DNA from 3 places in the Rahnella aceris genome. Region 1 is predicted to be linked to each of the others. Evidence: predicted binding sites of a transcription regulator. Region 1 holds the regulator's gene; each other region holds the start of a gene.
The links. Region 1 encodes Fur, which represses iron uptake genes when iron is present. Its sites were predicted from a motif close to ATAATAATGAGAACNACTATCAA; they were not measured.
Positions count from the first base shown of each region.

Region 2: efeU (iron uptake transporter permease EfeU) is a predicted target of Fur. The motif match lies at 1,506-1,528, and genes of this name have one in related genera.
Region 3: exbB (tol-pal system-associated acyl-CoA thioesterase) is a predicted target of Fur. The motif match lies at 1,512-1,534, and genes of this name have one in related genera.

Region 1 is NZ_JAADJV010000001.1:2,342,469-2,345,732, reverse strand. It holds gene chiP (chitoporin ChiP) at 43-1,413, shown strand; gene chiQ (ChiQ/YbfN family lipoprotein) at 1,427-1,762, shown strand; gene fur (ferric iron uptake transcriptional regulator) at 1,891-2,346, opposite strand; gene fldA (flavodoxin FldA) at 2,659-3,186, opposite strand.
Region 2 is NZ_JAADJV010000001.1:1,656,032-1,659,295, forward strand. It holds gene efeO (iron uptake system protein EfeO) at 1-536, opposite strand, end outside; gene efeU (iron uptake transporter permease EfeU) at 581-1,432, opposite strand; gene putP (sodium/proline symporter PutP) at 1,680-3,164, opposite strand.
Region 3 is NZ_JAADJV010000005.1:90,984-94,247, forward strand. It holds gene exbD (TonB system transport protein ExbD) at 53-487, opposite strand; gene exbB (tol-pal system-associated acyl-CoA thioesterase) at 497-1,417, opposite strand; gene GW591_RS20705 (TRAP transporter substrate-binding protein) at 1,940-2,917, shown strand; gene GW591_RS20710 (TRAP transporter small permease) at 2,974-3,264, shown strand, end outside.

The DNA of each region.
Region 1 (3,264 bases):
CGCCGTAACAGGGGCAGGGGATCGGCTTACCTGAAACCTGCCATGTATTCTCTCGCCGGCACCTTACTGGGTGGCGGAATGATGTTTTCACAAGAGACCAAAGCAGCCGGTTTTATTGATGATTCCACACTGACCGGCGGTGTGTACTACTGGCAGCGTGAACGTGACCGCAAGGACATGGATCCGGCGAGTGACCACTACAAAGACTATACAACCAACCTTTCGCATTCTACCGCTAACCTGAACCTCGATTTTTCTTCCGGCTATGCCTGGGACATGTTTGGTATTGATATCGCAGCCTTTACGGCGATTGAAATGGCTGAGAGCAGCGAGAGCGGCCATCCCAACGAAATCGCCTTTTCCAACAGCAACCGCGCCTACGACGAAGATTACTCCGGGGATAAAAGTGGGGTCAGTCTTTATAAGGCAGCCGGTAAATTCAAATACGGCGGATTCTGGGGGCACGCAGGGTATATTCAGCCTACCGGACAGACGCTGATCGCACCGCACTGGAGCTTTATGCCGGGTACGTATCGCGGTGCGGAAGCCGGTTATAAACACGATTTCGGTGACCCGGGTGAACTGAGTTTCTCCTATATGTGGGCTGATGAATATAAATCGCCGTGGCATCTGGAAATGGATGATTTCCGCCAGAATGACAAGAAAACCGGCGTTTCTTATATTCATTCGCTCGGTGCGAAATATGATTTTAAAAATGACTTCGTACTGGAAGGCGCATTTGGCCAGGCTGAAAGTTATGTCGATCAGTACTTTGCTAAGGCCTCGTACAAAATGGATCTGCTGGGCAATCCGCTGACCACCAGCTATCAGTTCTATGGTGCAGAAGACCGCATCAGTGACAAGAATGATCCGAACAGTCTGTATGACGGTCTGGCATGGTTGCAGGCACTGACCTTTGGCTATACCACCGGGCAGTTTAACTGGCGTCTGGAAGGGACGATGGTGAAAGCGGAAGGGAATCAGGGCTACTTCCTGCAGCGCATGACCCCGACTTATTCTTCCTCAAACGGCCGTCTTGATGTGTGGTGGGACAACCGCTCGGACTTCAACGCCAACGGTGAAAAAGCAGTATATGCAGGCGTATTGTATGATCTGGCGAAATGGGATTTACCGGGCTTCGCGGTCGGTGGTTCGTACGTCTATGCCTGGGATGCCAAACCGAGCACCAACGCCGCTTATGACCAGAGCCAGCGTCTGAAAGAAAGCGCATGGAGCCTGGATGCGCTGTACACCATTCAGGAAGGGCGCGCCAAAGGGACGTTGTTCAAACTGCATTACACCCAGTACGACAACCATTCGGATATTCCGAGCTGGGGCGGCGGTTACGGCAACATTTTCCAGGATGAAAAAGACGTGAAATTCATCGTTATCGCTCCATTTACTATTTTCTGAGGTCGCTATGTCGATGAATAAAGTACTGATGATCATGGTTTCGGCTGTTTTGCTGGCCGGTTGTGCACCCACCGCCGATCAGGCACAAATATCCCAAACGCGGGAAGATTACCGTGCCTGTATCAATACGTCAGAAGGCAATCCGGACAAACTGGCATCCTGCGAGGTGTTACTGAATAAACTGAAACAGGAAAAAGCCCACCAGCAATTTGCGGAACAAGAAACGGTACGTGTGTTGGATTACCAGCGATGTCTGACGGCGCGTAAAACTGGCGACGGTCAGGCATATGCTGCTGATTGCGGGAAAATCTGGCAGGAAATAAAAACGAACAATTCACCTAAGTCGTGAATCTCAGCAGCGAAACATACCCCGGCTTGCCGGGGTTTTTTATGCCTGCTATCCGGGCTCAATCTGCGTCGATATCAGACATAAAAAAACCGCTTTTCAGCGGTTAATTTAGTCAAAGCCTGTGCAGATTACTGCGCAGGTTTATCGTTGTGCAAAGAGTCATCTTCGCGGCAATCGCCTGCTTCACAGTGACCGTACAAATACAGGCTGTGGTTGGTGAGCTTGATACCGTGTTTCTTAGCAATCTCACGCTGACGACCTTCAATATATTCGTCACGGAATTCGATCACACGACCGCAATCCAGACAGATCAGGTGGTCATGGTGATGTTGCTGGGTCAGTTCGAATACGGACTTGCCGCCTTCGAAGTTATGACGGGTGACAATACCGGCGTCGTCAAACTGGTTCAGAACGCGGTAAACCGTCGCCAGGCCAATTTCTTCACCCATATCAATCAGTTGCTTGTAAAGATCTTCCGCACTAACGTGATGACCTTCCGGCGCTTGCAGCACTTCCAGGATTTTGAGGCGCGGAAGCGTGACTTTTAAGCCGGCTTTCTTCAGTGCGGTGTTGTTGTCAGTCATGCGGATTCAGTCCTGTTACTATGTGCTAATCAAGTTGAGGCATGCAGCCTGTGGCATCGGCGGCACAAAATTATTCGTTTAGTCTCTTCGTTTAACGCAATGTGCCAATTCTCGTCAACGACAGCCTGTTAATAAAGATCACAAATTGCCGGTCACATTTGGAATGCAACGACTTGATCAATAGAAAAAACAGAGGAACTCAGTGTACCTTGATACGACCGAAAGTTACAATTTTGTAGCAGTTAAATTGTTAATTTCAGTAATAGTTTGGCCCTTCAATTGTAGAATAAATCCTCAGGGCCAACAGGGTTTTTAGCCAATAATTTCAGAAAGGCTAAGTTCTTCTGTGATCTGTTTCACCCAGGCATCAACACGTTCGCTGGTCAGTTCGGGCTGACGATCTTCGTCAATTGCCAGTCCTATGAAGTGCTTATCATCCGCCAGGCCTTTAGATGCTTCAAAGTGGTAACCTTCGGTAGGCCAATGTCCGACAATCACTGCGCCGCGTGGCTCAATGATATCGCGCACGGTGCCCAGCGCATCGCAGAAATATTCGGCGTAGTCTTCCTGGTCACCGCAACCAAACAGTGCCACCAGCTTACCTTCGAAATCTATCTCTTCCAGCGTTGGGAAAAAGTCGTCCCAGTCACACTGCGCTTCACCGTAATACCAGGTTGGAATGCCGATAAGCAAAATATCGAATTTTTCCAGATCCTCTTTGCTGCTCTTCGCAATGTCATGCACCTCTGCAACATCTTTACCCAATTGCTTCTGGATCATTTTTGCGATGTTTTCGGTGTTACCTGTATCGGATCCAAAGAAGATACCTACAACGGCCATAAGATTACCTAACCTCTTGTTCTCAATGAAGTGCTCTGCAACGCAGGCAATAATAATGCAGATGATAGCAAACTCGTG
Region 2 (3,264 bases), 690 kb from region 1:
TAAACACGGGTTGACGCGTAAAGGGATTGTGCTTTCGCCAGATCACCCTTCTTCACTGCGTCGGTAAAGGCTTTGGTATGCGCCACCAGTTCAGCGACCTGCTGCGTCACATAGACTTTGTATTCCGCAATCGGGCCAACCAGCGCCATGGCGTCAGGCTTACCGGAAGCGGCTGTCCCCTCGGCGGTGACAGTCAGTTTGCCTTTCGGATTGCTCAGCAAGCCACAGGTCATGTCGTATTCGCCCGGTTCAAGGTTAGCCGTCATTTTTTGCGTGAAACCCGGTGCCACGTTTTCACGTTCTTCCACCACCATCACGCCTTTCAAAATTTCCCATTCCAGGTTTTTCTGACTGTTGTTATGGATAACAAACTGGGTTTTACCGGCGGGCACGGTCAGCGCCATCGGTTCACATTGTTTGTCGTTAACAGCAATTTTGACCTGACGAACATCAGCAGCCAGCACATTGGCGCTCAGCGCAAAAGCCGGCAGGGATAACAGTGCAATCTGTAAAGCTTTACGGCGAAAATGTGTCATGTACAACTCCGTGACAAAGGCAAGATGATGGAAAGGTTTAAGGATCAACGTCGTGTTTTTTGCCCGGCAGAGGCCGGCGCGGCCACAGGCGATTTACCTTGTGGCATAAAGAACAGGAACAGCGCAGGGATCAGATACAGGAAGTACACCGCGACTTCGCTGACCGTCGGGGCTTCCTGATAGCCAAACATCCCTTCCAGCAACGTGCCGAATAAAGAGTGCGTGGATAATGTGCCGCTCAGATCAAAAGCAATATCCTGCATACGGTTCCACAATCCGGCTTCGTGGAAAGCGCGAATAGCCCCCGCAGCCAGCCCGGCGGCGACAAACAGAATGAACAGGCTGGTCCATTTGAAGAACTTCGCCAGATGCAGCTTCACCCCGCCGTAGTAAATCAGGAAACCCAGCACGATGGCCGCGCCAAGCCCGAGCACTGCGCCGATCGGCGCTTCGATGCCGACATCCTGCTGGAAGGCCGCCAGCAGGAAAAACACCGATTCCAGACCTTCACGCGCTACCGCAAAAAACACCATCGCGACCAGTGCCCAGCCCTGACCGCGGCCGGAATTCAGCGCATGATCAATCGCCCCTTCCAGATGCACTTTGATAGAACGCGACACTTTGCGCATCCAGAACACCATATAAGTCAGGATGCACACCGCAACGACGGCGACGATACCTTCAAACAGCTCCTGCTGTTTTTGTGGAAACTCACCGGTCGTGGCATTGATGAAAAGACCGAGCGCCAGACAGAGTGCGGCAGCGATGAAAACGCCAATCCAGACCACACCGAGCCACTGCCCGCGTTGCGTCCGTTTGAGATAGCTGGCAATCAGGCTGACGATCAGTGCAGCTTCCAGCCCTTCGCGAAACATAATGAGAAACGGAACGAACATGACGAGCTCCCGAGCCCTGAATTCTGACGAACAACAGAATGTGTAAGGTCTCTGTAAAGAAAAGTAAAAAGAAACGATAGTGATTATCATTCTTGCCAAAAGAAATACAAGAGGTAACCGATCCTTTTTTTGAAGCGTGATCGGTAAATAGACAGGAAAAATCAGGACGGGGGGATTATCCGGCGGAAAATGCTGAAAACCGGGGGCTGAATGCCCCCGGTCTGAGTGTCATAAAAGTAAAAAACCGTTAAATAGTATTATATTCCGCTTCCGCAACAGTGAAGCGCTGTTCCACGGCGGCGGAAGGTTTACGCCCCGCCAGGCTGACAATCCAGATAGCCAGTGACGCGAAAATAAAGCCGGGAATGATTTCATACAGTTCGGCCCAGCCGTATTGTTTCCACAGGATCACTGTCACGGCACCGACGATCATGCCTGCCAGTGCACCGTTACGCGTCATACGTTTCCACATCACGGAAATCAGGATCACCGGTCCGAATGCTGCGCCAAAACCGGCCCATGCATAACTGACTAAACCGAGAACACGGTTTTCCGGATTGGCGGCCAGCGCAATCGCGACCAGCGCCACAACCAGCACCATCGCACGCCCTACCCACACCAGTTCGCGCTGGCTTGCGCCTTTGCGCAGGAAGGCTTTATACAAATCTTCGGTAATCGCGCTTGAACACACCAGCAACTGACAGCTCAGGGTACTCATCACCGCCGCCAGAATAGCGGACAGCAAAATACCGGCAATCCAGGGATTAAACAGAATTTTCGTCAGCTCGATGAACACGCGCTCACCGTTTTGCGTCACGTTGCCCGCTTCGCCCGGATTATTGCTGAAGTAAGCAATCCCGAAGAATCCTACGGCAATGGTGCCCGCCAGACACAAAATCATCCATGTCATGCTGATACGGCGCGCGCTGCGGATAGTTCGGTGAGAATCGGCCGCCATGAAGCGCGCCAGAATATGCGGCTGACCAAAATAGCCCAGTCCCCAGCCCAGCAATGACAAAATCGCCACCAGATTCATGCCCTTGAACATATCGGTGTATTCAGGGTTTTTGGCATTGATTACCATCATCGAGGTATCAATACCGCCCACTGCGAGGATGACGATAACCGGTGTCAGGATCAGCGCGAAAATCATCAGGCTGGCCTGCACGGTATCAGTCCAGCTGACTGCCAGAAAACCGCCGATAAAAGTATAAATGATGGTCGCCGCCGCACCAGCCCAAAGTGCAGTCTGGTACGTCATGCCGAAGGTGCTTTCAAACAGACGCGCACCGGCCACGATGCCGGAGGCACAGTAAATGGTGAAGAACACCAAAATCACAATCGCGGAGATAATGCGCAGCAGCTTGCTGGAATCTTCAAAACGATGGGTAAAGTAATCCGGCAGTGTCAGCGCATTATTATTGGCTTCAGTGTGCACACGCAGCCGCCCTGCCACCAGTTTCCAGTTCAGGTACGCGCCGATGGTCAGGCCAATGGCGATCCAGCTTTCCGAAATCCCGGAAATAAAAATCGCCCCCGGCAATCCCATTAACAGCCAGCCGCTCATGTCAGAAGCACCGGCTGAAAGCGCCGTCACCACGCTGCCTAAACTGCGTCCGCCCAGAATATAATCATCAAAGTTTTTGGTTCGTAGATACGCGATGAGCCCAATAAAAATCATCCCGAAAATATAAACACAAAACGTCACCAGCATCGGTGTGTTCATTGTCATTCCATTCTCCACTTCTTATTTTTTGCGATGTTGTCCGGCAGCTGTCTGTCCTGAAGCACTCCACCAGAAGTGCCGCTAAAAACCTGCCGGGGCGAGATGA
Region 3 (3,264 bases), on a different contig from region 1:
ACGAAAGGCCAGCAATGCTGGCCTTTTTTGTGCGTCTGATTTGATTCACAACTTACTGCGCCGCAGCGGCACCGGTTTGTTCTGCACCCACCAGCCCGACTTTCAGGTAACCGGCTTTACGCAAGTTATCCATCACGCTCATCAGCGTTTCGTAATCGACACTTTTGTCCGCGCGGAAGAAAATCGTACTCTGCTTGTTACCCTGAGTACGCTGATCCAGCATCGCGGTCATATTATCGCTGTTCACGGGCGTGTCGCCGAGGAACAGTTGCTTGTCAGCTTTCACCGACAGGAAAATCGGTTTCTCCGGACGCGGCTGCTGTTTTGCCGTCGAAGCCGGTAAATCCACCCGCACATCAACGGTGGCCAGCGGTGCCGCCACCATGAAGATGATCAGCAATACCAGCATGACGTCGATAAAAGGCGTGACGTTGATGTCATGCATTTCACCACTTTCGTCGATATCGTCGTTTAACCGAATAGCCATAATCTGTTCTTACCCTACGCGTAACTGACCTGTCTGACCGCGTGGCGCATTGCCTTCGCTGGCAGCCAGATCCAAATCACGGCCCTGTAACAGGATAATCTGCGCCGCCACATCGCCTACCTGATGACGGTAAGAGGTGATGGTACGGGCGAAAATATTGTAGATGACCACCGCAGGGATGGCTGCAACCAGACCCACAGCCGTGGCCAGTAAGGCTTCGGCGATACCCGGTGCGACGACCGCCAGATTGGTAGTCTGCGTCTGTGCGATACCGATGAAGCTGTTCATGATGCCCCATACGGTACCGAACAGGCCGACGAAGGGAGAGATTGCTCCGATGGTCGCCAGAATACCGTTGCCACGGCCCATGTAACGACCCGCGGCGCTGACGCGGCGCTCAAGGCGAAAACCGGTACGCTCTTTAATGCCGTTGTTGTCAGTCGATCCGGCAGACAGTTCCAGCTCGTTCTGCGCATCGCGGATCATCTGCGCGCTGATGCTGCTGGCAGCGAAACTTTCAGCCTGCTCGGCGGCTTCGTCCAGCGTACGAACGGAGGACAACGCATCAAATTCACGGCGCATACGGCGTTTGCCCGTGAAGACTTCCGCACCCTTGCTAAATAACAATGCCCAGGTGACCACAGAAGCCAGCAGCAGACCGATCATGACGGTCTTCACCACCACATCAGCGTGATGGTACATGCCCATAACAGACAAATCGGTTGGGATCACGGGTGCCGTCTCTGCTGGCGCGGGTTGCATCACCGGAGCTGGCGTTGCGTCACCGGTCGCCGGTGCGTCAGCCGTTGCAGGTTGAGTTGCTGCAGAATTGACGGCTTGTCCCGCCGGCGTCGCAGGTGCAGCCATCGCGTTGCCGCTCAGACCAGCAACCAACATTAACGACATCAGTAATGAGGTCGCCTCTTTCATCTTATTGCGAGCCGTTTTCACGCGTCGCCTCCAGCCAGAATCAGTGTGTAGAAGGAATGAATAACGCCGAATGATATCAAAGAAAAAGGCCTAATTGATAGTCGTTCTCATTATTATTTACATTGTCCCGCCTGCCGCCCGACGTGTCATTGACAGATGACAAGGTTTTTCCTGTTTGTACAAAGGTTGAACAATTTAACCTCCGTCACACTTTCAAAAAAAATCACACAGTAAATCAATCATCTGAGCTTCATTACTCAAGTTAAAACAACGTTTTAAATATTAAGCAACAGCTTTTTACATTTGTTACGAGTTTGTGATAACGCTCAAATACCGCACAACAAAAAATAGGATAAAGTGCATTCACTGGCGAAGACCTCACACCGGCACGTCATGCATCCCTATCATTTAAAAGCTTATTCAGACATTTTTCAAAATGAACCGGCAACGCCTCTGCGCCCGTCCTGTTCGATACTTGTTCACATTTATCTTTCCCTTACCGAGTACCCTGGAGACAAACTGATGAAAATGCAAAAAGCACTTCTCAGCCTTTGCCTGAGTTCCGCGACCCTCTTATTTACGCATGGCGTGTCAGCACAAACGCTGAAAGCCGCCGACGTGCATCCGCAAGGCTATCCCAACGTGGTCGCCGTCCAGCACATGGGCGAAAAACTGCAAAAGCAAACAGACGGACGCCTCGAAATTAAAACGTTTCCGGGCGGCGTGCTGGGAGATGAAAAGCAGGAAATTGAACAGGCGCAGCTCGGTGCGCTGGATATCATCCGTGTGTCGATGACGCCGGTTGCTTCGATTTTGCCAGAAATTAATGTCTTCACCCTGCCCTATATTTTCCGCGACGAAGACCATATGCACAAAGTGCTCGACGGTCAGATCGGTAAAGAAATCGGCGATAAAATCACCAACAACCCGAATTCACGACTGGTTTTTCTCGGCTGGATGGATGGCGGGACGCGTAACCTGATCACCAAAAAACCGGTGGTGAAACCGGAAGATTTGCACGGCATGAAAATCCGCGTACAGGGCAGTCCGATTGCGCTGGCAACGCTGAAAGCGATGGGTGCCAATCCGGTGGCGATGGGCGTCAGTGAAGTGTTCAGCGGCATGCAGACCGGCGTCATTGACGGCACCGAAAACAACCCGCCAACCTTTGTCGCCCATAACTACCTGCCGGTAGTGAAAAACTACACCTACAGCCGCCATTTCATCATCCCAGAGCTGTTCCTGTATTCAAAAGTGAAATGGGACAAACTGAAACCGGAAGACCAGCAGTTAATCCTCAAACTGGCGAAAGAAGCACAGGACGAACAGCGCGAACTGTGGAAAGCCTATAACGAGAAAGCCCTCGCCACGATGAAAGCGGGCGGCGTGAAATTCTATGAGATTGACCCCGCGACGTATGTCAAAGCCACGCAATCCGTGCGCGATGAATTCGGCAAAGACCATCAGGATCTGATGCAGCAAATCGCTGACGTGAAGTAAACCCTGACACCGGCAGCCTGCGGGCTGCTTCTTTCTGATCTTTCGCCGGGGGATTTATGGTTTCGAGTTATCACACCCTGATGGACATTCTTTACCGCTGCGCGATGTGGATCGCGGGCATCGCGTTGCTGCTGATGGTGGCGGTGATCCCGGTTGGGATCTTTGCCCGTTACGTGATGAACAGCGCCCTGTCGTGGCCGGAGCCGATCGCGATTATGTGCATGGTGACGTTCACCTTTATCGGAGCCGCTGTCAGTTACCGCGCTGGTTCACACATCGTCGTTGCGATGGTCACTGACCGCCTGCCACCTGCGCTGAAAAAATTTTCTGCCCTGCTGGCTGACCTG